3 regions of the Paenibacillus sp. 2TAB26 genome follow, and region 1 is predicted to be linked to each of the others. Evidence: predicted binding sites of a transcription regulator. Region 1 holds the regulator's gene; each other region holds the start of a gene.
The links. Region 1 encodes CtsR, which represses protease genes until heat stress. Its sites were predicted from a motif close to ATGGTCAATAAAGGTCAAACA; they were not measured.

Region 2: clpP (ATP-dependent Clp endopeptidase proteolytic subunit ClpP) is a predicted target of CtsR. The motif match lies at 2,051-2,071, and genes of this name have one in related genera.
Region 3: AB4Z50_RS06260 (endo-alpha-N-acetylgalactosaminidase family protein) is a predicted target of CtsR. The motif match lies at 10,172-10,192, and genes of this name have one in related genera.

Annotation. Positions count from the first base shown of each region.
Region 1 covers NZ_JBFRGC010000039.1:79-6,813, reverse strand. Annotated here, with positions in the region: gene radA (DNA repair protein RadA) at 1-675, opposite strand, end outside; gene AB4Z50_RS31620 (antibiotic biosynthesis monooxygenase) at 1,051-1,407, opposite strand; gene clpC (ATP-dependent protease ATP-binding subunit ClpC) at 1,538-3,997, opposite strand; gene AB4Z50_RS31610 (protein arginine kinase) at 4,000-5,079, opposite strand; gene AB4Z50_RS31605 (UvrB/UvrC motif-containing protein) at 5,108-5,629, opposite strand; gene AB4Z50_RS31600 (CtsR family transcriptional regulator) at 5,665-6,126, opposite strand; rRNA gene rrf (5S ribosomal RNA) at 6,433-6,549, opposite strand; partial or broken rRNA gene AB4Z50_RS31590 (23S ribosomal RNA) at 6,710-6,735, opposite strand, start outside.
Region 2 covers NZ_JBFRGC010000045.1:18,388-29,833, reverse strand. Annotated here, with positions in the region: gene gap (type I glyceraldehyde-3-phosphate dehydrogenase) at 1-326, opposite strand, end outside; gene AB4Z50_RS33710 (sugar-binding transcriptional regulator) at 415-1,479, opposite strand; tRNA gene AB4Z50_RS33705 (tRNA-Arg) at 1,754-1,828, shown strand; gene clpP (ATP-dependent Clp endopeptidase proteolytic subunit ClpP) at 2,145-2,729, shown strand; gene AB4Z50_RS33695 (HPr family phosphocarrier protein) at 2,902-3,171, opposite strand; gene whiA (DNA-binding protein WhiA) at 3,377-4,306, opposite strand; gene AB4Z50_RS33685 (gluconeogenesis factor YvcK family protein) at 4,313-5,278, opposite strand; gene rapZ (RNase adapter RapZ) at 5,312-6,199, opposite strand; gene AB4Z50_RS33675 (ROK family glucokinase) at 6,420-7,370, opposite strand; gene AB4Z50_RS33670 (hypothetical protein) at 7,394-7,567, opposite strand; gene trxB (thioredoxin-disulfide reductase) at 7,579-8,526, opposite strand; gene AB4Z50_RS33660 (tetratricopeptide repeat protein) at 8,547-10,298, opposite strand; gene AB4Z50_RS33655 (ribose-phosphate diphosphokinase) at 10,464-11,414, opposite strand.
Region 3 covers NZ_JBFRGC010000005.1:35,856-47,301, forward strand. Annotated here, with positions in the region: gene AB4Z50_RS06255 (DUF4367 domain-containing protein) at 1-586, opposite strand, end outside; gene AB4Z50_RS06260 (endo-alpha-N-acetylgalactosaminidase family protein) at 2,769-10,079, opposite strand.

The DNA.
Region 1 (6,735 bases):
TGGCCCCGCAATCGCGCCTTCCTTCGTAACATGGCCGACGAGCACCGTCGCAATTCCTTTAATTTTGGCCACTCGCATAAAGTGTGCCGTGCATTCTCGTACCTGCGATACACTTCCGGGAGCCGATTGAACATTTGGATCGTAGACGGTTTGAATGGAGTCAATAACGAGAAAATCCGGCTGGACTGATTCTATGGCATCGTTAATTTGCTCCATATTGGTTTCGCATAGTACATAAAGCGATTCCGTCAGCGCACCAAGTCGATCTGCCCTTAGCCTTGTTTGCCGCACGGACTCCTCCCCAGAAATATAGAGCACTTTCAATCCTTTCACCGCGAGCGCATGAGACGTTTGCAGCAACAGCGTTGATTTTCCGATTCCGGGATCTCCGCCGACAAGAATTAGCGAGCCTGGAACAACACCTCCGCCGAGCACTCGATTAAGCTCAAGCATCCTTGTTTCTATACGAGGCTCTTGCCCACTTTCTATATGTATGATGGACTGCGGCTTTTCTTTCGCATGAAACGACGACAATCCGACGCCCTTCGTTTTCACAACGGTTTCTTTCTCTTCCACCATCGAATTCCAAGCGTGGCAACCGGGACATTTCCCCAGCCATTTTGGCGATTCTGTTCCACATTCCGTACAAACAAATTTTGATTTAATTTTGGCCATTCTGTACTCCTTAAACGTTATGAACCAGCGTAAATGAATGATGCCAGCCCTAGCGATTGTGCTTAAAATCACACTACATAAAGTTTACCATTTTATCCTCCATGTATAAACCCACATTGTTAATGAAAAAAGGAGATAACCCACTTATTATTCGTTTCCCACAGCTAAGCTTATCCATTTCACGTCTTTTCATTGTTATCCACAGAATTACGAACAAGTTATCAACATTATCCACAACTCATCAACATATCCCCAAAGGCTTTTTCTATAAATACAACATAAAAAACGCCCTCGTTATCCACAGTGGATAAGAGAGCGAAAGATTAGTCACAACGCAGCATATTTATTAGAGCACCAAGTTATAAATAAATAGAATTAATGCTGCTTAAGCTCAATTCCAGCTTGCCGAGCAACTAACACACGATGCGTTGTCAATTGTGAGCCGAGCATCACGCTTTCCGTTTGCTGGCCTGCCTCACCCTGTTGTCCCCCGCCTCTATGAGCATGTGCTTGCCGAAAAGAATCACTGTTCACCCAGCCCTCAAAGGAAGCTTTGGTTTCCCAAGTCGTGCTTACTTTAAGCTCATCATATTCTTCTAAGCCTTCCGTTAACAACACTTCCATGCGCACAAAACCAGGAGATAAATCTATGCCTTTGGAGTTTTGAAATCTACTCGCCACCGTCTCCCCGTGGCCTTTTTTTACTTTTATCGTATTGGTGACAACTATCATCGTTGTTCCTCCATTCTATGTAACGCTATAGTCTTATTATACGATAATGATTATCATTGTCAATTTATTGTATTAATAAAAACTGTCCCGCAAGCAGCTATTCTGATTGCGGGACAGTTTACTATCATGCTTATTTTGTCGTGGATTCTTCTGGCTCTTGTTCGGAAATCGATTTGGTAACGGTTAGACCGCCATCCTTCTCATCGATTGTGAACGTATCGCCTTTTTGGATTTTACCCATCAACAAATCTTCGGACAAACGGTCTTCGATATGTTTTTGGATTGCCCGGCGAAGCGGACGAGCTCCATATTGTGGATCGTAGCCTTCCTTCGCAAGGAAGGTTTTTGCTGCATCCGTCAAGATGAAGTCAACTTCCTGCTCACGCAGACGCTTGCGCAGCTCATCCGACATGAGTGTAACGATTTGAGCAATATGCTCCTCGCCAAGCGAATGGAACACGATGCTTTCATCGATACGGTTCAAGAACTCCGGACGGAAGCTTTTCTTAAGCTCGCCAAGCACTTTATCCTTCATTTGCTGGAAGTCGCGTCCCGCATCCTGTACGGCTGTAAAACCGAGCGAGGAATTACGCTTGATTTGATCCGCTCCAACGTTAGAAGTCATAATAATCAGTGTGTTGCGGAAATCGACAACGCGGCCTTTGGAATCAGTCAAGCGACCATCCTCCAGCACCTGAAGCAATATGTTAAATACTTCAGGGTGAGCTTTCTCAATTTCATCTAGTAACACAACGGAATATGGCTTGCGGCGAACTTTCTCGGTTAACTGTCCGCCTTCTTCATAACCTACATAACCAGGAGGCGCTCCGACTAGACGGGATGTCGAATGTTTCTCCATATATTCCGACATGTCGATACGGATAACCGCATTTTCATCTCCGAACATCGCTTCTGCAAGTGCTCTGGCGAGCTCCGTTTTACCAACACCCGTTGGACCTAAGAAAATGAATGAACCAATTGGACGCTTCGGATCTTTCAAGCCGGCACGCGCACGACGAATCGCTCTGGATACCGACTTCACGGCATCATCTTGTCCAATGATGCGATCGTGAAGAATATCTTCCATTTTCAGAAGTCGTTCCGTCTCTTCTTCAGCCAGCTTGCTAACAGGAATACCCGTCCAGCTAGCTACAACCTGAGCAATATCCTCTGGTGTCACTTCAGAATCAGTACGGCCTTGTTTTTCTTTCCACTGGTTTTTGGTAATATCAAGCTCTTCGCGAATTTTTTGCTCCGTATCGCGAAGTGCTGCCGCTTTCTCGAATTCTTGGCTTTGAACCGCTGCATCCTTCTCCTTGCGGATATCTTCCAAACGGTTTTCAAGCTGCTTCAAGTTTGGCGGTACAGTGTAAGAATGCAAGCGTACCTTTGAACCGGCTTCATCGATAAGGTCAATCGCTTTATCTGGCAAGAACCGATCCGGAATGTAACGATCCGATAATTTAACTGCTTGCACGATAGCTTCATCCGTAATTTTCACACGGTGATGAGCTTCATAACGATCGCGTAAGCCGTATAAAATTTGAATCGCTTCTTCTGGAGATGGCTGATCTACCGTTATAGGTTGGAAACGACGCTCAAGCGCAGCATCTTTTTCAATATATTTGCGGTATTCATCAAGAGTAGTTGCACCGATACATTGTAGTTCACCACGTGCTAATGCAGGTTTCAAAATATTAGATGCATCGATTGCACCTTCTGCTCCGCCTGCGCCAATCAACGTATGAAGCTCATCGATGAATAGAATAATATTGCCCGCTTGGCGGATCTCATCCATGATTTTCTTCAACCGATCTTCAAACTCACCACGGTACTTTGTACCTGCAACTACGGAGCCCATATCCAGCGTCATGACACGCTTATCACGCAAAGTTTCGGGAATTTCATTCTCGATAATCTTCTGCGCAAGACCTTCGGCAATTGCTGTTTTACCGACGCCTGGTTCCCCGATTAGTACTGGATTGTTCTTCGTACGGCGGCTAAGCACTTGAATTACACGCTCAATTTCTTTGCTTCGGCCGATTACAGGATCCAGATTTCCTTCCTTCGCATAAGCAGTTAAATCTCTTGCAAGTCCATCGAGCGTAGGCGTGCTAACATTCGCTGGTGAACCGTGATTGCTTGAGACAGCTTCACTGCTGCCAAGAAGCTGAAGGACTTGTTGACGAGCCTTATTTAGGCTAATGCCAAGATTGTTGAGCACACGTGCCGCAACGCCTTCTCCTTCACGGATGAGACCAAGCAAAATATGCTCTGTGCCAACGTACGTATGTCCAAGCTTTCTTGCTTCATCCATCGAAAGCTCAATTACTTTTTTTGCGCGTGGCGTATAGGCAATGTTGTTAGGCTGCTCTTGACCGCGACCGATCAACGCCTCAACTTCATCTTGAATCTTTTCAAGCCCAAGTCCTAGTCCAATCAATGCTTTAGCCGCTATTCCTTCCCCTTCGCGAATAAGGCCTAGCAAAATATGCTCCGTACCAATATTGTTATGTCCGAGACGAACCGCTTCTTCTTGCGCCAATGCAAGCACCTTCTGTGCTCGCTCCGTGAATCTTCCAAACATCATATTTACGCACCCCCATGGCCTTTTTCACCACGCAATTGCTTGCGTATGAGTTCTGCTCTCCTGAAATCTCTCTGCTCTGGACTCATCTTCTCGTCGAAGGTTTGTTGCAAAAATCCAGGCTGAGTCATGACCAAAAGTTCATTCAACACTTGTGGCGTTACATCTGATAAAATGCCAAGGTCTGCACCAAGCCGCACATCTGACAACCGCTGCGCAGCTTCCTTGGAATCCATAATTGAAGCATATGCTAAAATACCGTATGAGCGCTTCACGCGATCCTCTGTCCTCAGCCGCGACTCATGCATAAGACGTTTGCGTGCCGCTTTCTCATGCTCGATGATTTGTCTTGCAACACCATAAAGATTTTCAATAATTTCATTCTCGGATTGCCCGAGCGTAATTTGGTTAGACACCTGAAATAAATTCCCAAGCGCTTCACTGCCTTCGCCGTACAAACCTCTTACCGCCAATCCTACCTGTGTAACAGCTGACAATATCCGATTGATTTGAGACGTTAAAACGAGTGCTGGCAAATGCATCATGACGGATGCCCTTATGCCTGTGCCCACATTCGTTGGACATGTCGTCAAATAACCGCGTTTCTCATCAAATGCATAATCAGCCGACTCTTCAAAAATATCGTCAATTCCGCTGGCCAATGCCCATGCCTCCTGGATTTGGAAACCTGGATACAGACATTGAATGCGCAAATGATCTTCTTCGTTAATCATTATGCTAACAGATTCATTATCGCTTAAAATAACGGCCCCGCATCGCGATTCGTTCGCTAAATTGGGACTGATTAAATGCTTTTCAACAAGCACCCTTTTATCAAGCTCGCTTAAATCTGACAAAACAATGGTCTCAAATGATCCAATTGACTGCAGCTTGCCGCTCTGGCTAACTTCAGTCAGCTGATCCATGACATCCTTAGATTGCTGATTTGTTGCAAGTAATGGAAAAGGCTGATGACGTAAATTTCGGGCTACTCGCACTCTGCTGCTAATGACAATTTCAGATTCAGGACCTGCGTCCTTCATCCATTCGCTGAGCGCATGCTGTGAGAATCGATGCTTAGTCAAGAGGTTCCTTCACTCCTTCTATGCCAGCCTACAGGTCTGCCATTTTGCGCTCTAATTCACGTATTCGATCACGCAGCTCAGCCGCGCTTTCAAATTCCTCTTGATCAATCTTCTCCTGCAGATCCCGCCTCAGCTGTTCAATCTCGCGCTTGCACTGGATTTGCCCGCCTGAGCGCTTAGGGATTTTACCGCTGTGTACGGTGCTGCTGTGAATACGTTTGAGAAGTGGATCAAGCTTACTTTCGAACGACTGATAACAAGAGCTGCAGCCGAATCGACCGATTTTGCTAAACTGTGTATAGGTCAGTCCACATTCCTCGCAGCGCAGCGCTGGCTGCTTGATGCCGGTAATCGTCGACCCGCCAAGCTGTTCGAAATCAAGAAGGCCCGATAGTAAGCTATGAATAGAAAAGCTATTCGGCGCGCCTGGAATGCCTTCGCCTTTCTCACGAGCACAGCTTTCACAAATATGAAATTCGGTCTTCTCGCCATTAATGATTTTTGTGAAATGAAGCGTAGCCGGTTTTTTACCGCAATCTTGGCAAAACAAGCCTGATCCCTCCTCCCGGTATAAACGGTTTGTCATTATTTAACCAGCAATGAGATAAGCATGGACCTTAACAACCTTGCCCGAATTTCATCCCTTAGCGGCAGCTTCAGTGCAATGGTATCGCGATGCACAGCCGCACGGAGTAGATTTCCCTCGCGCTTAGAGATAAGTCTTGCTTCCTCAAGCTGATAAATAAGCCCTTCCGCTGCACCTTGATCGACACATTCTCCAACCGTTTCTTCGATGTGGAATTGAATCGCCTTTAATGCAGGAAGCTCAATCCGTTGTATTCGGATATAGCCTCCGCCGCCGCGCTTACTTTCAACCATGTATCCTTTCTCCATGGTAAATCGAGTACTAATTACATAGTTGATTTGCGACGGTACACAAGAAAATTTGTCAGCCAGGTCATTGCGTTGAATTTCTACTGCGCCCTCTGGACTTTCTTGAAGCATAAGCTTCAAGTACTGTTCGATGAGATCGGAAATGTTACGCAAACCACCAACCTCCCTGAGAAATAACCAATAAAACTAAAGTTGAAACATAGGTATTAATGAGGTCTTGCAATCAAATCAGAATATACACCGAATATTCGGACAACTGACTTTGACTTTCTTTGACCTTGATTTTATTATATGCAATTTCAGCAAAAGGTCAAGTGCTCGGTAAAATTGATTTTCCATTAGCTTGGTACGCTTGCATGCTGTTTATACATAGCCGGATTCATTTATATGATTAACGCTCATTTTCTGCATGCAAAAACAACAAAAAACCTATCGCATATTATGCGATAGGTCTCTCGTGCTTGGCGACGTCCTACTCTCCCAAGACCCTGCGGTCTAAGTACCATCGGCGCTGAAGGGCTTAACGGTCGTGTTCGGTATGGGAACGCGTGGTTCACCTCCGCCATCGCCACCAAACTGGATTTTTCGTTGAAATGCAGTCCTGAGTTTCCTCAGAAAAGATCCAACCAAAGTCCTTCAAGGTGTTTACGCCCTGAAAACTGGATACGAAAGATTAGGCTTGCTGAAGCCTTTTATGCTGCTGTCTACTGGATGTATGGGTCACAGTAAACGTGTTTAGGATAAGCCCTCGACCGATTAGTA
Region 2 (11,446 bases), on a different contig from region 1:
AAGTGAAGCTCAGCTTTTTCTTTCGCTGTGAAAATACCAGTTGATTCAACTACGATTTCAACGCCTACCGAACTCCAAGGAAGGTCTGCAGGGTTGCGCTCTGCGAATACTTTGATTTCGCGGCCATTTACGATAAGCGCGCCTTCTTTAGCTTCTACAGTACCGTCAAGTTGACCGTGTGTTGTATCGTATTTCAGAAGATGTGCCAGTGTTGCAGTATCCGTAAGATCATTTACTGCCACGATTTGAACATCAGGGTTGTTCAGTGCTGCGCGGAATACGTTACGGCCGATGCGACCAAAACCATTAATACCAACTTTAACCATTTTTGTTTCCTCCTAAGCGTTTTTAAAAGATTTATGAATATATTTCAAGACATTTTGCAGGTATGCCTTAACAGCAATTTGCAAATTGTCATGATTCCTTATTGCCTTCTTCTTGACTGTGCTTCTCTTGATCGATCAAAGCTACGATTTCAAGTGCCGCTGCTTCATCCGTTACGAGTACATCATTGTGTCCAAAGCGCATCACTGCCGCTATAGCCTCGCCTTTGCTCTTGCCGCCAGCAACACCTATAACAACTTCAGTTTTAACAATATCCTCGAGCCGTAACCCCACCGTTTGCATTTTGTGCACGACAGCGCCTTTTCGGTCAAAATAAAACCCGAACGACTCCGCCAAAGCACCCTCAGCTTCCATAGCATCAATAACTTCACGCTCTAGCCGCCTGCGTCTTGCCATAACCATAGCATCTCCGATACCATGTACAACGATGCGAGCACTGCGGATGACATCCACAATTTCTCGAATGTTCGGCTCCTGCATAATAGATGCAAAAGCTTCCTCTCCCAGATGATCCGGCACATGTAGAAGTCTATACTGCGCTCCTGTACGCTTAGCCATCATGGAAGCAATCGTATTCGCTTGGTAATCCAAGCTCTCCCCTAGACCGCCTCTAGCCGGTACGAACAAGTTCGTATTCAGCTGAGAAGAACTAATCAGTTGATTCGACAGCTGTGCAATCGTCGTTCCGCCTGTTACAGCTACAACGTCGTTAGGCTGCATTACCTTGATAAGCACCTGACATCCCGCACGTCCAAGCTCTCGCTTTGTTTGGGCAGAGACTTCCGAATCGCCAGCAACTATAATGACCTGCGATAGGCCGTAGTGGCTGCGAATCGTTTCCTCCAGTTCGGATAGTCCGAACATTGTCTTGTAGAATGGCTCAAGCTGCTCTAATAGAAGCTTGCCTGAATCGCTAATCCGCATGCCTCCCGAATGAATCTCGAGCAACCCCTGCGTCTTTAGAAAATCGGTCTCTGCCCGAAGCATACGCTCCGTCATCGATAATACAGAAGCCAACGTTCGACGTCCGATTAAATCCGATACCATTACTTGATGCAAAATCGAATATCGTTTCTTCATGACCTCTAGCAGATCAGGCACAAGCTGCTGCTGCAGTTCAATGATCTGACGCATTTCTCATCCTTCACTCCATCGGCCTATAGCGTATTCGGTTCAAAATACGTTGGACTCAATATGTCCCGCGGTATCATTTCAAGTCCCACCTTTAGTTTATCGGAAATAACCGATTGTAGCAATAGCCGATTATCAATTGGAAACGGTTTCCGACGCATTTTTAACAAATTTAATTTTTGAACATCGCTTGCTTTAAAATCTTTAATATCATATAATCATTTTTGCGACTATTTTCTTACAGAAGCAGATAGCAGCAACAGCAGCTTTTCCTTATGCGCCCGTGGTCCAATGGATATGACGCAGCCCTCCGAAGGCTGAGATCTAGGTTCGATTCCTTGCGGGCGCGCCATTACTTTTTATTATCGCAAGTTCAAACTCTATATTGATACACACGAACCGTTCCTATACGCTGGAACGTTTTTTTTATTTTAAGCAACACCCAAGTGATTAATCTCCCGCTACAACATCCAACCTATGCCTCATGGAAAACACTCCAAATTGCGCTTGTATATTTCATCCAATCCACTTCAAACCCATTTTTTTCGTATACGCAGCAAGGGAATTACAGACCTGTTTGACTATCTTTGACTTTTGACTTTTCATCCGTTATTATGAGAATACGATTTAACCATTCATTGTTTTTTAGGAGGGGGCTTACGTTGGATATGAATTTCGTTCCTATGGTTATTGAGCAAAACAATCGGGGTGAGCGTGCGTATGACATTTACTCTCGCCTACTGAAAGATCGCATTATTTTTCTAGGATCAGGTGTAAACGACGTGGTGGCAAACTCCATCATCGCTCAATTGTTATTCCTGGCGGCAGACGACCCTGAGAAGGACATTTCTCTTTATATTAACAGCCCGGGCGGCTCAATTACGGCAGGCATGGCTATTTACGATACGATGCAATATATTAAACCTGATGTATCTACGATTTGTGTAGGTATGGCTGCTTCTATGGGTGCTTTCTTGCTTACTGCAGGTGCAATTGGCAAACGTTATGCGCTTCCGAACAGCGAAGTCATGATCCATCAGCCACTTGGCGGTGCAGAAGGCCAAGCAAGCGATATCGCCATTCGTGCGAAACGCATTATCGGCATGCGCGACAAGCTGAACGGTATTTTGGCAGAGCGCAGTGGACAATCGCTTGAACGTATCGAGAAAGATACAGACCGCGATTACTTCATGAGTGCAGCAGAAGCCAAAGAATATGGCTTGGTTGATAAAGTAATTGAGAAACTCGCATAATTCATTCCGCTAGGTCATAGGTTTGAACGCAAAAAAGAGCAAGTTCGGATTCATCCGAGCCTGCTCTTTTTTTTAGTGCAAACACATTCGTAAGATTATTGTACATTCCATATAAAAAAAGAGCTGCCGCCGCAAGCTCATAATGAACCTGCGTGACTTCTCTCCTTCTTCATTATTGGTTCTCCAGCTCTTCTTTGCTTACCAAAGCGACTAAAGCGTTTACAGCCTGTTCTGCGTCCGAACCCTCGGCACTAATGGATACTTCAGTGCCAGAACTGATAGCCAAACTCATAATACCCATTATGGATTTAGCATTTACTTTTTTGTCGTCTTTCTCTACAAATACTTCGGAGGAAAATTTGTTCGCTTCTTGTACGAATAATGCTGCTGGTCTTGCATGTAGTCCAGTCTTAAGACGAACAACAACCGGAAGCCTTGTCATGGAAACCATACCCCCTATATTTTTCTCAATCATTAGCATGCGGCAAAAGCTTATACGGCTCTGTTTGCCGTCTTCTGGCTGCAAAAGCTCGTTTCCGGACAAAGATAAGATGTGTAAGTATCAATGCTGCTTATTCTTATCTTTAAAAATTGCGTCATTTTAAATTATTATATCATTATACCAGCTGATGCACTAGGATAAAAGTTCAGACACCGCGGATTTTTTCCGCAAGTGCGTCGATTTTGCGCAAACGATGGTTTACGCCCGACTTACTGACCTTTCCTCCGAGCATTTCGCCGACCTCAGTCAAATTCATATCCGGATGCTGAAGCCTTATCTCAGCTACTTCCTTCAGCTTATCAGGCAAGCTATCCAGTCCTACTTCACGTTGAAGCAGCTTAATGTTCTCGATCTGACGAACAGCTGCACCGATCGTTTTATTTAGATTGGCCGTTTCGCAGTTTACGATCCGGTTTACTGAATTGCGCATGTCGCGCATGATTCGAACATCTTCAAACTTGAACAGAGCTTGGTGCGCACCAATAATATTGAGGAGCTCAATTATTTTCTCGCCCTCTTTGATGTAGAAGATAAATCCCTTTTTTCGCTCAATGCATCTCGCGTTAAGATCAAATTTGTTCGCAAGGTCAACTAACGACTCACAATGCTCTTGGTACATCGAAGAGATTTCCAAATGATAAGATGAACCTTCTGGATTGTTAACCGATCCGCCAGCAAGAAACGCACCCCGTAGATAGGAGCGTTTGCAGCAAGGCTTGCGAATGATTTCCTTATCGATGCCTAAATTGAACATAAAACCTTCCGATACAATTTTGAGCTCGCTTAATATTTCCTGAACTCTAGCCGGTATACGGACAATATACACGTTGTTTTTTTTCAATCTCATCTTTTTACGGACAAGCAGTTCTACATGCACATCATAATGTTTTTTGAGCAGGGAATAAATCCTTCTGGCAATCGCGGCATTTTCCGTTGAGATGTCCAAAACGACTTTGCGGCTAGATACGCTAACCGAACCATTCATCCGTATGAGTGCAGATAGCTCCGCTATCTCACAGCAGCTGTCCGCTTCAATTAATGTCAGCTCTTTCTTTGTTTGGGCCGCAAATGACATTGTGTATCACCTCTTTCGTAACATCCAGTTCTCTACCAGCTTATAAATATGATGGCTTAAGCGTTCGGCATCATGCCGAAGAAAAGTGCGAAACAATACTAGCCGATCCGCAATGACTTCATAACCCTTTTGCGTAACTGCATCTAAATCCAAATGGACGGCCTTTGCGCCAAGCTCAGCATATCTGCTTTCGATTTGCGGCGGAATTTCGCCGTCATTTACAATGACATAATCGAATAGATGTTGACCGATATGAGCATGAATGGCATCAAGGTGATCGCCTACCGAATAATTATCAGTTTCCCCAGGCTGGGTCATAACATTACATACAAATAATTTTACGGCTTCTGATTCCACGATGGCAGTTGCCAGTTTAGGAACTAGCAAGTTTGGAATAATACTTGTATATAAGCTGCCCGGTCCAATCAATATAGCATCGGCCTGTTCAATGGCCTCGACTGCCTCTCGCAGCGGTTCGACATCGGCTGGTTCCAAAAACACTCGTTTAATGACCTTGCCAGCTTTCGGAATCATGGATTCCCCTGTGACAATGCTGCCATCAGCCATTTCCGCTTTAAGTACGATAGCCTGATTCGCTGCGGGCAGAACCCGTCCTCGAACCGCTAACACACGGCTCAGCTCACGAATCCCAGTTACAAAGTCGCCGGATATATCGGTCATTGCTGCCAGCATAAGATTGCCAAGGCTGTGGCCTGCAAGTCCCGGTACCGTTTTGAAACGATACTGAAGAACCTCAGTCAGCAGCGGCTCAGCATCCGCTAATGCCATAAGTACGTTCCGAATGTCACCCGGAGGCGGAATTTGCAGCTCATTGCGTAAAATGCCTGAGCTCCCGCCATCATCGGCAACCGTAACAATCGCGGTAATATCGAGCGGCTTCTCCTTAAGACCTCGCAGCATAACAGAGAGACCTGTACCGCCGCCAATTACGACGATTTTAGGCCGTCTCATTATCTTGTGTCTACTTTGCATTTTCTCACCTCGTCAATGCTTGTCACGTTCGGCATCGCGATGGCTGACACGCACACGTTCCGTATCACTGCTGCCGAGCATGCGTCCCAAATATTCTGCTATAGCAACGGAACGATGCTTACCGCCAGTACAGCCAATACCGATAACAACCTGACTTTTCCCTTCCTTACGATAAAGCGGAATAAGGAATTGCAACATATCCAGCAGCTTCGTTAGAAATTGCTGAGTTTCAGGCCATTTCATAACGTATTCATATACATCGGGATTTTGACCGGTATTTGGGCGCAGATGCTCGACATAATGCGGATTAGGCAAGAAACGAACATCATAGATCAAATCCGCATCGATAGGAATGCCATATTTAAAGCCAAAGGAAGTTACATTTATCGACAAGCTGTTTTGCTCTAGGTGTGTAAAATGAGAAATAATACGTTCCTTCAATTGTGCTGGTTTCAAAATACTCGTATCAATAACCTGTGATGCCCAGCCCTTTAAATCTTCAAGCAGGCGACGTTCGTTGCGAATGCCCTCAAGCGGCATGCCCTCAGGCGCCAGCGGATGACGACGTCGGCTTTCCTTATAGCGCTGAACCAAGACAGAATCAGTTGCATCCAAAAATAAGATTTCACAGCTAATCGTATAATGCTCCTTGATATAGGCCAACGACTCCGAAAGCGCCGTGAAAAATTCACGCCCGCGCAAATCGATAACAAGCGCAACGTTGCCGATTTTACCGTTCGACTGATCGATCAACTCTGCAAATTTAGGAATAAGAACGGGCGGCAGATTATCTACGCAGAAGAAACCGAGATCCTCCAGGCTTTGGACAGCAATGGTCTTGCCCGCGCCAGACATCCCGGTTATTATGACAAGCTTTGCTACTGCTGCTGTCGTTTCCATGAATAAACCTCCTAAAGACTTTGCGAATGCAAAGTCACTTCGTAAGGATACACTTAGACTTTGCGAATGCAAAGTCACTTCGTAAGGATATGCTTAAGGTTTGCTAGGGCAAACCTACTTCGTAAGGATACGCATAAGGTTTGCGAACGCAAACCTACTTCGTAAGAATAGGTTAAGACTTTGCAGATGCAAAGTCTCTTCGTCATTTACAACTATGAAATTAACCTCTTAGAATAAGGCCAGCTGCGCCTACAACGCCAGCGTTGTTGCCTAGTGTTGCCGCTACGATTTGCACATTTTCTTTCGCTTGATCCTGTGTATACTTGTCGAATACTTCACGAATTTGCTCGAATAAAAATTCTCCAGCCTTCGAAACGCCGCCGCCAATGATGAAATATTGCGGATTCAATACAATAGCGATCATCGCCATTGATTTACCCAAATAATAAGCAGCACGGTTTACGATGCGAGTTGCTACTTCGTCTCCTGCTTTAGCCGCATCAAGAACATCCTTCGCCATAATATCCTCAACAAGTGAAAGCGATGTACGATCGCCGCGTTCAACCGCATCCTTTGCCATACGGATAATACCTGTTGCAGAGGATACCGTTTCCAAGCAGCCAATTTTGCCGCAGCCGCATACAATAGCTTCAAGATCAGGCACGATAGCCATATGACCAAGCTCGCCAGCCATACCCATAGAGCCTTCAACGATTTTACCATCTATAATAATGCCGCCGCCTACGCCTGTGCCGAGCGTGTAGCATACGCAGTGCGCGATGCCTTTGCCCGCTCCGCCCCAAGCTTCGCCTAGTGCAGCAACATTCGCATCATTATTAACTTTAACTGTCTTATTCAGCTCTTGCTCCAAATAAGCCTTAAGATTGACGTTCTCGATTTTTAAGTTTGGTGCAAATTTCACAATTCCGTTTGGAATATCTAAGAAACCAGCAATACCAACGCCTACCCCGTCAACTTGCTCCCAATCATAGTCCGATTCCACTACGATTTGTTGTGCATATTTCGCAATATTTTGAAGGATAGTGTCCGTTCCTTTACTCGCCTCCGTCGGCCCCTCGTACGTCTGGAGCAATTGCCCATCCGAATTACAAATACCTACTTTAATAGCAGTTCCGCCGACATCGACTCCAACGTAAATCTTCTCAGACATCACTAGTCCACCTCATCAATATGTTAATCTTCTCTTGTAACACTATAAGCGACCTTCATCCTCTGGTCAAGATAGAGGAATACTGGCAAATCAACCATTCTGGGCTTGGAAAAAACGCCTTCAGCATTTAATGAAAAAGCTATACCTTCAAGCATGTCGCTCTGCTGGTATAGCCCCTTCTTTATCTTATGTTGCAACTCGTCAAGTATTAAAGCGATTTGCTCCAGTCATGCGTAATTGCACCCTCCAAATATCTTTCACAATCCAGTGCAGCCATACAACCGCTGCCTGCTGCTGTAATTGCTTGACGATATTTGCTGTCTTGAACATCTCCACAAGCGAACACGCCCGGTACATTCGTTTCAGATGTACCTGGTTTTACAACAATGTAACCATGATCGTCTGTATCGATTTGACCTGCTAGGAATTTCGTGTTTGGCGTATGGCCGATAGCGATAAAGATTCCGTCTGTCTCAATAACATCCTCTTCACCTGTCTCGTTGTCACGAACTTTAAGTCCAGTAACACCCATGCCAGTTGCTACAACCTCAACCGGTGTGCGGTTTAAGCTCCAGCTGATTTTCTCGTTCTCACGAGCGCGATCCTGCATGATTTTTGATGCGCGAAGCTCATCACGACGGTTAACAAGCTCTACGTTTGAAGCAAAACGAGTAAGGAAGTTTGCTTCCTCCATCGCAGAGTCGCCGCCGCCCACTACGATAATTTTTTTACCGCGGAAGAAGAAGCCATCGCAAGTTGCGCAAGTGCTTACGCCTCGGCCAACGTTTTCTTTCTCGCCTGGAATGCCGAGGTATCTAGCCGATGCACCAGTAGAAATAATGATGCTCTCCCCAACAAGCTCGCCATGGCCTTCCACTTGAAGCTTGAATGGACGCTCTGACATATCCACGCTATTAACCCAACCCGTAATAAACTTAGCGCCAAAGCGCTCCGCTTGCTTACGCATGTTTTCCATCAGCTCAGGACCCATAATCCCTTCCGGGAAACCAGGGAAATTCTCAACCTCTGTTGTTGTCGTCAATTGACCGCCCGGTTCTGGACCTTCAATAATGAGTGGGCTCATGTTAGCGCGAGCCAAATAAATAGCTGCTGTAAGCCCCGCAGGACCAGTACCGATAATAATTGATTTGTACATAAGCTTCACCTCGTAAAAGTTTATTCGTCCTGTAATTCTTGCGTAAAGAAGACGGAACTCATCGACTTCATCTTTTCTTTGATGCCGCAAACTTCATCAATAATCTTGACGTTCTTGCTGACTGTCGCAATAGATGTACCGTATCTGGTGGAAACCTCGTGATAGGAGATAGCACGACGATGCATTTTTGCAGTTAAATATTCTAATGCGGCCGCCCAGCTCTCCGGCTTCGTAAGCTTCGGAGCATCTGGATATACTCGCGTCAAAAATTCCACCCATAAGGTCATCAAATCATGCTGCTGAACCAAATCATACTGCTTGCTCATGCGATCAAGAGCGATATCTGCAACAGCCTGCCATTTATCTTCCCATACAGGCAGACTTGAAGGGACCCTGTTCGGCTCAATGACCGTTTCTTTGCCTTCCAGCACCACATGTAAAGGCTCTTGTACGCCCATCGTTCGGAGTACAAAGATGGCAATCCGTTTTAAATAATCATCCTCTTCCTTCTCGAGCAAAAATGTCTGAAGAACATCCTTCACTTCGCTGTCGGCGATCATCCCTAGAGCCTGAATAACCTGCAGCTTCGTGTCCTGATCACCATGACGCAGCGCCCAGAAGAACGACGAACGTACTAGCGGATCGCGCTTAAGATGATCGGGAATGCCATCGGAAGATTTCTCCCATAGCTTAAACTGCTCTTCAAACGGCAAATGATAGTGATAGCTGATGGCAGCCGTCTGCTGCCCGCTTCGTACCAGCTCAAGCTGCTCCATATAATAAAGAGGAATGCTTGATTTTGGATCGAGCTTGATTGTCTGCTTCCATAGGCGCTCTGCTTCCTGCAAACGTCCGATATTGCAAGCTGCAACAGCCGCGTAATGATACAGGCTTGGATCCTGAGTGAGCTCTGAGTCTTTGAGAAGTCTGGTGAAATGCTTATAAGCAGCACCATGCTCTCCTAAGATGCCCATTGTTGTTGCCAGTTTAAACACATGCTCTTGATGGAACGGTACCGTCTTCGCAAGCAGCTCAACAAGCGGCTTCAAGCTTTTTTCATCGTTCTTGTGCTGATAAAAAATAGCAAGGTTGCACAGCGCATGCAGGTTGCCCGCTTCAAGATCAAGCACTTCATGGATCGTATCCATCGCTTTATCGAACATGCCCATATAGTAGTAGGCCAATGCCAAATTATTTCGAGCAGCTAAAAAATCTGGCTGTCCTTCGATAATTTTCTCCAAAATGCGCACAGCCTCAGTGAATTTACCTTCCTCCAGCAGCGTGCGCGCCAAATCATGCTCGACCATGCCTTCACGAGACTTAATGTTGGTTAGACGAGTAGGACGCTCCAGTTCAAAATGCAGTAGATCCATCATATCTTCCGCTTCATCCAGAAACTGTCCTTCGGAGTCCTCTTCCAAATATCGAATAAGCGAGCCTTCGGCTGCTTCATATTGTTCTAAATTAGCAAAATTGTTCGCCATATAGAAATGGCACTCCGTCATCGTCGGATCAAGCTCATCTACAATCCAACCGAGGATTTTATTCGATTCCTCATAGTTGCCCATTTCAGAAAGAATGCCGGCCATATTACAATGGTTTACCGGATTCTCCGGCTCGTATTCGACGGCGCGACGAAAATATTTAAGTGCCTTGTCATAATGGAGCCGATCAAGCGATCGAACCGCACGTTCGAAAAAAAACGTAGCGTCCCATTGAACCGGTATGACTTTCGTCTGTTGATCTACGGCAACTCGTTTCTTTTCTTTCACCCGCAAGGCACCTCCCGTTACTTCCGATTTTATACGATTATACCATAGCAATACCCCTGAGAACATGAAAGAATATGTGGGAAAATCGCGGATGGCAAATACACCACCCGCGATTTCCCGCGGCATTACTATTCATTTCGTTAGTTCTGCATTCCATTTGAACGTTTAGACACCATTGCTTTTGAACAATGTGCTAATAGAGCCGCCCTCCAAAATAATGCGTGTTGCTTCTGCAAGCAACGGCGCAACGGAAAGCACCTTGAAGCGTTCAGGAGTCGATTCCGGCAAGCTGATTGAGTCTGTTACGATGACTTCTCTAATATTGGGATGATCCAAACGCTCAATGGCAGAGCCGGAGAATAACGGATGCGTTGCGCATACAAATACATCCTCAGCGCCGCGCTCCTTCAAGCTTTCCACAACGTTAACAATCGTAGATCCCGTATCGATGAGATCCTCGATAATAATCGGAGTTTGACCTTCGACATCACCGATAACATGTGTGATAACTGATTCATTATGCGCAGGGCGTTTCTTGATCATAATCGCAAACGATGTATCCAAGTAGTTCGCTAGCTTCTCAGCAGTTGAAGCACGTCCTGCATCCGGCGATACAACAACCGGGTTCTTGATGTTTTTCGACTTCAAATAATCGCTGATTAAATCTAGCGCAGTCATATGATCGACTGGAATGTTGAAGAAGCCTTGAATAGCTGGAGCATGTAGGTCGATTGTAATCACTCGGTTCGCTCCTACTGTCGTGAGCACATCCGCCAGCATTTTCGCTGAAATCGGCTCCCGAGGTGCTGCTTTGCGCTCCTGACGCGCATAACCGTAATAAGGCATGATGATGTTGACCGTTCTTGCGGAAGCACGCTTCGCCGCATCAATCATAACAAGCAATTCGACAAAATGCTCGTTGATTGGATGTGAGAATGATTGTACGAGAAATACATCGCAATTCCGAATCGTTTCCTCGTAATGCACGTAAATCTCTCCGCTTTTAAAACGGGACATCTTGATCGCACCTAGCGTCAGACCAAGCTCTGCACTAATTTTCTGAGCCAATACCGGATTAGACGAACCCGAAAAAATACGCACCTTGTCGCTTAACATGATACCCTCCTGAGCGTTAAAACCAATTAATT
Region 3 (11,446 bases), on a different contig from region 1:
TTGGACCAAAATCAAATTTGTCAAATTTCACTTCGACCATTACCGTTGCATTCGTATCGCTGACCTCAACCTGAACCGGCTTGTAGTCTGCTTTATTAAGCCAAATTTTTTGACGAGACAATGAACCATTGTTGTAGTTAGCCATGACATCAAACACGTAAGCATCTTGATCGATTACAAATTGCCGCGAGTTATCAACTAGGATGCTTTGAATGAGCGTTTGATATAAATATACTTGCCCTTGGTTTTGCGGCCAATCGCTTTGGAAGCGGAATACTTTATTCAGCTTCGGTGTGAGAACGAATACGCCGTCGTCATTGCGAAGCACGATTTGTGTAATGTCCTTCTCTTCATTTGTCAGCTTGATCCGATAAAATTGCGGCTTTTGATAGGAAACCTCCACCTTGTATTCGAGTGGCTGCTGTCCCGTTCGCAGCGTCATCGTCCCGCTTCCTTGATAGCTCTCCATACTGTTTACTACCTTGTCGAGCTCCTTAACCACGGACTCGGCGTCCTTCGTTCCGCAAGCCGCTAATGCTAATGAAAAAATTAATAATATTGCCGCGGTCCATGTCATGCGACGCATGTAATCATCCCCTCTGCACATTGTTTTTTACTGGCTGATAACATGTCTATGAGGGGACTTGACCAATTATGCGGACTAGTTTGACAAGCAGGGGCTTGGATCAAAATATATGGCTATATCAGCTCAATTTGACGCGCTAGTTTAGTTAGCAAACTCCGATTAGCAGCAGCATCGGGGCATCTAAGCGCATAAATACACCTAGTCCGCCAACTACTTTTCAAAACTGCTCAAATAGATGCATTTGTGCACCTATATACTTCATTTCCATCATATTTGTTGTAAACAGGTGCACTTCTGTGCTTATTTACACTCCACGATCGGTTCACGCACACTCTAATTACACTAACAACACACTCTGCCTATACAATTCACATACGTCCAACCGCACTGCTTACACACTTCACAGACTTCACAAATGCACGCTCTCTCACGTAACCGGCTCCAGCTGCCATTCACAACAAATTTCAAGAATAAAACTAGCTAGTTTAGTGAGCATACACCTGTTAGCAGCAGCATCGCGAATCTAAAAGCATAAATACACCTAATCCGCCAACCACTTTTCAAAAATGCTCAAATAGATGCACTTGTGCACCTATTTACGTCATTTCCATCTCATTTATTAAAAACAAGTGCACTTCTGCTCTTATTTACACTCCACGATCGGTTCACGCACACTCTAATCACACTACCAACACACTCTGCCTATACAATTCACATACAATCCAATCGCACTCCTTACTCACTTCACAAAAGCACGCCCACACATCCAGTCGCCACACCCTACAAGATCCAAGGATTTAAAACTAACTAGTTTAGTGATCACACTCCGATTAGCAACAGCATCGCGGTATCTAAGCGCATAAATACACTTATTACACCAACTACTTTTCAAAACTGAACAAATAGATGCACTTGTGCACCTATTTGTGTAATTTCCACCTCATTTATTAAAAACAAGTGCACTTCTGCGCTTATTTACACTCCACGATCGGTTCACTCACACTCTAATCACACTACCAACACTCTACCTACACTCTACCTACACTATCCATTTACAGCCCAATAGCACTTCTTACACACTTCACAAATGTACGTTCTCTCACGTAACCAGCCGTTATTCCCAACAAATTTCAAGAATGTAAAACTGGCTAGTTTAGTGAGCATACACCTGTTAGCAGCAGCATCTCGACATCTAAGAGCATAAATACACTTATTCCACCAACTACTTTTCAAAACTGCTCAAATAGAGTACTTGTGCACCTATTCTCGTCATTTCCAGCACATTTATTAAAAACAAGTGCACTTCTGCGCTTATTTATACTCCACGATCGGTTCACGCACACTCAAATCACACTACCAACACTCTACCTACACTATTCACATACAGTCCAATCGCACTCCTTACACACTTACAAATGCACCCCCCACTCATCCAGTCGCCACTCCTTACAGATGCCAAGAATATAAAATTAGTTAGTTTAGTGAGCACACTCCGATTAGTAGCAGCATTTAAGCGCATAAATACACTTATTCCACCAGCTACTTTTCAAAACTGCTCAAATAGATGCACTTGTGCACCTATTCTCGTCATTTCCAGTTCATATATTAAAAACAAGTGCACTTCTGCGCTTATTTACACTCCACAATTGGTTCACGCACACTCTAATCACACCACCTTCACAATTCGTATACAGTCCATTCGCACTCCAACACGCTTTTCGAAAGCGTATTTAGACAGCTAAAGTATAGTAGAGGGGTTCCAAGGGTTCCAAGGGTTCCAAGGGTTCCAAGGGTTCCAAGGATTCCAGGGGTTCCGAAGGTTCCGGTTTTTTTGGGGGTTCGGGGTTTCGGGGTCTCGGGGGGGTTTCGGGGTTTCGGGGTTTCGGGGTTTCGGGGTTTCGGGGTGTTCTGAGGGTTTTTACGGGCTACTACAGGGGCTACAGAATCCCTGGGTTCCCTGATTTCCGTCTCTTGCTTATCGGCTGCCAGAATCTCATCTAATGGGTCGAGCGGCGTTTGTTTACTCGTCATCTGCTTAAATAAGCAGCCATGGATTAGAATAGAAAAATAGCGATACAGGAATAACTCCCTGTAACGCTATTTTTTCAAATTCAAATACTACTTCTAGGACAGCCTAATCTGTAATGTAGAGAAATCCACAAGTCCTCTAAAAACTTCAAATCTATTTCAAATAATCGAACAGTCTGCTAAGTACAATCGCCGCTTCCGCTCTAGTCAGCTCTTTGTTGGCTTTGAGCGTTTGATCCGGCATGCCTTTCAACAAGCCTGCTTGGATACAAATAGCCAGCGCATTTCTGGACCAAGCGGCTGCTTGATTTTCGTCTTTAAAGCTCGCTAAAATGGCTTCTTCAGATGTCGCAAGAGTCGGCAGCTTACCTTTCATTTGCAGCACGCGCGTGATAATGACAGCCATTTCCTTACGGGTAAGGGAACGGTCGGGCTCAAATCGATTGCCTCCAGTTCCTTGCAGCAATCCCGATTCCGATGCAGCCGATATCACATTGTTGTACCACTTGTCCCCACGCACATCTTCAAACGATTGAGAAGTGCTTGCTTGGAGATTGAATCCCCGAGTGAACATAGCCGCGATTTCAGCGCGAGTAATGGACGCATCAGGGTTAAACTTGTTCTCTGATACGCCTGTTAGAATGCCTTTGGCTGCAAGAGCTTCAATCTCTTTTCTAGCCCAATGACTGGCTGTATCCTGGAAAGTCACTTTAGTTCCCGCTCCCGGATCTGTGCCTGTGCCTGGACCAGTGCCCGCTCCCGGATTTGTACCTGTTCCAGGATTCGTCCCTGTCCCTGGATCTATACCCGGTCCGCTATTGTCCGCCTGCACTTGCACCGTAGCGATCGCTTTAAGCGTCGTACCCGCAACCGTGCCTTCTACCTGAAAAGTACCAGTTTGCGCATAATCGGAAGCTTTGATCGCATTCCAGACGACCAAAAGATCTTTAACCGATTTGTCACTGTAAACAACTCTCACAGTCTGAGGCAGCACTGGCGCCTTTCCAACCGTAGAGGTCACTGACACTGCCTGCAAGCTTACAATAGTGATGACATGAGTCTCCAGCTCACTCACAGCCTTCTCCAAAGCTGTCCTCGCCGATTCAATCATTTCTATTGTTGCTTCAGCATTTCTGCTTACTTCGATAGCGCTTTGCAGAGTCGCGGCAACAGTCGCCCATGTCACAGACGTATACTCTGCTTCTTTAAGCGCTTGTGCATCTTTAATTGCTTGCAGCAGGAGCTCCTTGGCATAATCAACGCCCGTATTTTTGATGTAGAAATCGTCCAATATAAAAGCATAATCGGAAGTCGCGATACCTGCGCCTTTGGCAATCATTTTAAACACGACCTGATAGTCGTCTTCGGCTCCAGTGGTGAAGGTTTGGCTATAGCGGATGTAGCCATCCTCTACCTTAATCCCCGAATTAGGCTTGTTTTGCAGCGTTTCCTTCAACACCGCAGTGCCGGTCGAACGAGACAACACGCTGACCTCGTAGGTAACCCCATTTTCCATCGTATAAACAAAGCCAAGCTCATACGTCTTATTCGCTTTTAATTTAATGTCGGACTCATTTGATTTGATCAGTCTGCCCATGTCAGTTTCATTCAGCTTTAATGAATTCTGACCATTCAATACCCAAGTCATGACAGGACCGATTTTTTGGTCAGCTGCCTGAACAATCGGATTGTTATCATGCGGGTTGCTCTGATCCGATGCTATATGAATCATTCGACTGCCGCCTCCATACTCGAAAGGCCCCCAGCCCTCATACACATTCTCAAAATCTTCCTTCACGACATAACCAGCTTGTTCAGCACCGCTTCCCGACGTCAGATGCTTCCAAATTCGGACATCATCGAATAGCACAGTGCCAGCTCCAGCATCTGCGATTAACTTGATTGTTGCCGTTGTCGTGCCTTCTGGCACCTTAAATTTCACATTCATTCTCTGCCAAGTTGTGTCCACATATTTAAATGAACTTTGATGTGAACCGTCCAAGCCTGTTACATAATTGCTGTACGTTTTGCCGTTCATGGTTACCTGTAAAGAGGATTTTCTTCCTTTAACGGTTTGAGTCCATACACCAACCGTATACTCTCCTCCCGGAATCAATCCAGTGATTTGCTGAGACAACTCACCAGCACGGCTTCCAATTTCCGCATAGCGGTTCCAGTTGGACCTTACCATTTCTTTTGTCGTGTCGTATCCAACATCGCCTTGAACGACCTTAATGGAAGCATTGGCCGTATCATTAACAGACCATGATCCTTCAACATTAAATTTCTCTGAATTGAAAGCAAAATCCTTAATCAGGCTGCCTTCTCCCCATTCACCCGCAGAAGGAATCAGGTTTAAAGCATCTGCTGTTGCAGGGTATAGAACATATGGCGTATTTTTGCTTGCCTTCGCAATCGTTAGCGATCCATCCACCGCAGCAATCGTATCTACAAGCACCTTGCCTTGCTGCGTTAATTCATACATGTTAAACGATGCAACGTCTTTAAAATCATTTGTCAGTTGCCAAGTCGTCGTATTACCGGTCGTATTCCAGTGGTACAATTTAGCTCCTTCGTTTATGCCTAGAGGCTGGTTGGTCTTCACATCCCACAGCCACGGGATCAAGGAGTCTGCTTCGCTCGTATGACGCTCGGCTGTATCCGTCGTTGTTCCGGTATCTTTCCAAGAAGAGATGACTTTCCCGTCTTTGGAAAGCTCAATCTTGTTGCTCGCTTTATTTCGTTTGGAAACAACATTTTGTTCAAAAGTCACTTGATCCGTCTCATATTTCATGACGCCATAATGCTGCATAAATTTTGTCGGAAGCACTTCATTGAAAAACACGGTTACACCCTGTTGAATATCTGGCTTCGAATCCCCCCAAGTCGCTACGACCGGGATTTTCTGGCCTTTAAACAGCGCGTTGCCGACGAAAATATCGAGGTCATTTTTAACCAATCGGTAAAGAATGCTTTTGTTCCCTTGGTTCGGATAACCCAAATCCGTTCCCCAATGGACAAATACCGATCCTGGCTCAATCGGCCCCGCAAATTCGGTTCCTACTTTCAACCCCAAGCCATTCGCATACTGCAGCAATTTATAAGCGTTGTAATCGTTGCCTGTGTATACATCGATATAATAAAAATCCAAAGCTGGGTCATTCGGGTTTGCTGGATCTTTGGTGAGATTGTACAAGTTTGTAAATCGTGACTTCAGATCACCGCTCAAAACATCCTTTGTCTGATCTACATAATAGCTCGTATCGATCCAATCCCAACCTTTTGCTAGCCGATCCTGTTTATATCCGTTTGGCGTAGCGCCTGTCAGATTGGAATAGTTCAGCTCGTTTGCATCAAGATGGTATTCTGTGGCGTTTAAATGAACGCCGACGCGAAGGTTATATTTGGCCCCTTCGTCAATCAAGTAGTTAAAATCGGCTAATCCGCCCTGTCTCACCCCAATGTTGGAGTAAGAAGGAATATCATCGTCATGCCCTTCCGCCTGATAACCTTTTTCCAAAATCATTTGTCCAAAGCCGTCGGAATAATTGTACAGCACTTTACCGGTGTCCAAAGCGTTCAGGAACGGATCATTTGCCTGACTAGCGAAGTTGAACGCAATGTACATCATATTGTTTTTCATGTCTTCGGCGCCGAACGGCTGCACATATATTTCTTTACGATAAGCCACAGCCGCATCCTGCCAGTCTACCTTCCCATCGGAATTGCGATCCTCGGTAAGAACAACGTTATACCACGGCAGTGCTTCCTTTTCATTGCTCTGGGTATGACGATAAGTCCACGATCCTGGTTTTACGGTAAGCTTGTTTACAAGGGACTTTTTCTCGGCGTTAACGAGTATCTTATTTCCGCCGCTCATCACATTATTTTCCATAGACGCGCCCAGTCCTTCTGCGCTCACCATCGTCATCGTTGCGCCGAATGAACCGGTTTGATTCATTTTGGACATGTCGTCAACCAGCTCTTCCGTAATCCCGTGCCACTTGCCGTCGGACTTGTTCCAAGCGTACGTCGCGCCTTTCATTGAGCTATCTACATAGAAGAGTGAACTGTTCAATTCGAGAGATCTGACAACAAAATCACTTTTTTCTCGAATTTCGCTCACTTCGAATCGAACAACGTTATTTTCTTTTGCTTCTATGAAAGCCTTAATCACCACGCCAATTTCGTCAAAAGCCATCGTATAGGCATATTTGCTTTCGCCAACCTTTTCCGAAACCGTCTGAGCTGTATACTCCGTATTGTTAATTTGTATTGTATTGGTTTGCTCGTCTGCTGCTTTCATCGTCTTATTGCCGACCTGATAAGAAAAAATACTCGGAAAACCCTTATTCAGCGTCACAGTCAAATCGTCTTTGGTGATCGAATCAAGCTCCGCCGCAAGCTGAAGCCTTGGCATGGATTCCTGTTCAACCACTTTGAGATTGGCAATCGTCATTTCTTTGGCGCTATACCAGGAACGCACTCCAAATTTCCCAGCCCCTGAGGTCACCGTATTATCCGTAACCGCGCCCATATCCGTCCTGTTGCCATCAGCATCAGTAATAGCGAAAGTAACTGTGTTGCCGATCAGATTCAATTCGATTTTATACACAGTATCAGCCGCCATGGAATACGCAGTAGGGAAGTTGGAATCGTTGCCGTTTGCAGAAAGCTTCCAAGTTCCATTGATGTCATGAACGATAGATACGTAGCGGTTATCGTCATATCCTCTCAAAATAAATCCATAGCGCCCTCCATCTGACCCAGCGCCTACACTCGTCTTGAAATCAAAGGTTACTTTCTGATCGACAACGTCTGGACTGTTATTATCGGTAACGAGAGATACGCCCGGCAGCCTTAATTTAACGCTGCCTTCGCCGCTTTCCAGCACGGCCGGACTGCTTGAATCCATCGCGCTCCAGTTAGGCGTTGCGAAGTCAGGCTCATAAATTCTGATTTCTTCTGCGGTCATCGCATCCATCTCAACTTGCATCACTTCATTTCCGGAATTATAAATTCCAAACGCTCCCGGTGTGAAGTTTTTCGCTTGGACAGTGCCCGCCAAAATGCCGTTCACATAAAGATTCAACTCATTTTCGATCAACCGCACCCGCAAAATAAAATCTTTGCCAGGTACAATTTCAACGCTGTCTCCGATAGCTATTTTTTCTCCACCGTTAGGTTGATACATCCATTTGCCTTGACCTTCGTAATAAATGGCTGCATTGCCGATTTTAACTCCTGCGGACGAAGCATTTGTCTTCATCTTGACCTGGTATACGCCGTTTTTCACAGGTACGATATCTTCATTTATTGCAACCGATTCCGAAGCGATACTGCCCTTCAAATAACCATTGACGGCTTGACTGCCGCCGAGTCCTGTCCAGTTCATGCTTGAAGCTGTCTCATAATATTGTTCATAATACATCTTGCTTGCGACAGGGGAAGTATCCATTAGGATAAATTCCTCCGTGAACAAAATGTTGTCCACATACAAGTCGCCTTGCCCGTATACTCCGAATGAACCTTCTCCGAATTGTTGTCCGGACGGTAAATTCGCAGTCAACTTAGCTCCATTTATACTTAGTGTGACCGAAGAGTCGCTATATTGTATTCCGACCTTATTCCAACTCATAACTAATGGACTCGATGAAATAGCGTCACTTGCTACAAAAGGAATAGTGCTGCCATCCTTCTCCAAAATCCAGTGGTCATTCGCAAATTTCACCAAAGAGCTGCTGCCTATAGCAAAACCAATCGCATCAGTCGTAGGTTTTACATCCAGCATATAGGTTGCGCTCTGTAGGAGTGGCGCATCGTTATTCAATACCGTGCCCGTGATACCGGACAACTTCAAAAAGCGATTGCTGCCTTCTTTGATGATGGATGAAGAGCCGCTGCTCCACCCTCCCGTAATGCCATCCTGAAAGTTGTTGCTGTATTGCACCAATTCCTTTGGAGTAATCATTTGATTCGTATACTGCAGGTTGTCGATATACAGCTCTACTGTGCTTCTGATTCGAAGTCCAAACAAGCCAGCCGCATCGGTAAATTCAGCAAATGTAATATCGCCAACTAGCTTTTTGTTCATATAGACCGTAATTGTTTTTCCATTAAAATTGAACAATAGATTGTTCCATTTCCCCTGAATCGGATAAGGAATATTTAAATTGCTGCCCCAACCGGAGCTGGATTCAGGCAACCAGCGATTTGGATCGACTCCGATTTCGCTAAAGATGCTTGCCGTCTCATTCATTCTGAAGCCAAATGCAAAACCTTGGCCGCTAGAAAGCTTAACAGGATTTACTAGCTTAAAGTCCAATGAAAGCGTACCCGATTGTAGCTGCGGGGAATCCAAATCTGCTCCGCGTTCTTTAGCTCCTTTTTTTAGCGATAATACCTTGTTGCCTGTAATGTCTGTTACCACTTGAGCGTTAAGTCCGGACCAACGCGGTGTGTACGCCGGGTCTTCATAATTTTGTACATAATTAATGATATCTGACGGTTTTTCGATTTGGCCAACGCCTTGAATGTTAATATCCTTCAAAACGACTTGTCCCGTCGCAAAACGTTTATACAAGGCCACCTGACCTATTCCAGCCTTCAAATTCAATAAATTCGTTTCCTTGTTGTAATAGGTAACGCCATCAACGATAACCAATAGCTTGTTTCCGTTATAACCAATCTTGATCCGGTAATCGGTATCCATTTTCAACTCGGGTCCTTCAAAAGATTCCCACGCGCCAGAACCATCTGGGCTTTGAATGACCCAAGTCGTACCCGCATCATAACGAATAGACAATCCTTGGGTAGAATTATAGGCACCGATTACAAACCCGATATTACCTTGCGTCCCGCTGGTGTAACGCAGTGTTGCATCGATTGTGCCGGCGGACAGCCATGGTCCTTTATCCCAAGCAGCAATAGCGATATTTTTTTCTAACGAATTCATTTCTACCGTCAGCCCATTGTTAACCGATGTAGTCCCGTTTCCTTTCATAAAAGTCATTAATTCGGGCTGCATGGACTGATAATTGTTGCTGTAGGAAACGACACTTTGTCCATCTGGCACATTGCTCGTAATCTCATTCAGAAATACTGTAAAATCGTTTTCCCTCACTGTAACTTCTGCGGAAGCTTTGAGGGGAGTGCCTTGAACGCTGCCTTCTACTTTAAAAGCTCCAGCCTCAGCATATTGCGAGGGATCAATTTCGTCCCAGCTTACCTGAACTTGTCCAACGGATTCATCGCTAAATACAGCTTGTACCTCCAGCGGAAGAATCGGCGAGTTCCCTATTGTTGTGTTCATCTCGATAGAGGGAATGCTCGCGATCGTTTTTACCTCAACGACTTCCTCTGCAAAGGATACCGCACTTGGCCATACAGCCAGCTGACTCAAAATAGCAAAACAAATCATCCAAACATACAATTTGAAAACCGTGCTTTTTTTCCTCTTAATCATCTTTCACCCATCCTCCATGGTAATCTGATCCTAATTGGATTTTATTAGCATAGAACAGATGAAAGCGCTTAAGAATGATCATTTTTGTTAGAAGTCTGATCTTTTTTGAAAAAAGTCTGTATGGGGTGGGGCGGGTGCTATGGTGTTACCCGCTCAGTTGCATCTAGGTGCAAAGTTAATCGTAATGGCTTTATTTAGGTACATAGTTAACCTCAATAGCTTGATCTAGGTGCCAGCTAACCGTAATAGCTTCATTTAGATGCATAGTTAACCTCAATTGCTTGATCTAGGTGCACAGCTAACCGTAATGACTTAAATTAGGTGCAGAGCTAACAGTAATAGCTTCATTTAGGTACATAGTTAACCTCAATTGCTTGATCTAGGTGTATTTCTGCACCTATTCCGCCAGCTACCTCTCAAATCCGCTCAACTAGATGCACTTGTGCACCTATTTGTGTTATTTCCATCAAATTTGATAATAATAAGTGCACTTCTGCGCTTATTTGCACTTTACGATCGGTCACGCACACTACAATCACACAACATGCGCAAACCACTTACACACTCTAAGCACACTACCTGCACAATTGACATACTGTTAGTTCAATAGCACTCCTTGTACACTTAACATACAAATCGGACTCCTTGCACGCTCTACAAACGCATAACCCCCACACCTAATACACTTCACATATTCACACTGCTGCGTGTCCAGTTACTACTATCTACAAAAGCCAAGAAGAATAAAAAGAAGGCTAGCTAAGTGAGAACCCCAGTTAGCAGCAGCAACGTCATCTAAGTGCATAAATGCACCTACTCCGCCAGCTACCTTTCAAATCCGCTCAACTAGATGCACTTTTGCACCTCTTTGCATCATTTCCATCAAATTTGATAGAAACTAGTGCACTTTTGCGCTTATTTACATTCCACGTCCGGTCAAGCACACTACAATCACACAACATGCGTAAACCACTTATACTCTCAAAGCGCATAACCTACACAAATCACATACTGTTAGTTTAATAGCACTCAATGTACAATTAACAATCATCCCATTGGATTCCTTGCACGCTCTACACAAGCATAATCCCACTCCCAATACACTTCACATATTCACACTGCTGCGCGTCCAGTTACTACTATTTGCATAAGCTAAGAATAATACAAAGAAGGCTAGCCAAATGAGTACATCAGTCAGCATCAGGAAGGTCATCTACGTGCATAAATGCACCTATTCCGCCAGCTACCTTTCAAATCCGCTCAACTAGAAGCACTTCTACACCTATTTGAGCCGTTTCCACCAAATTTAATAGAAACAAGTGCACTTCTGCTCTTATATTCACTCCACGTCCGGTCACGCACACTAC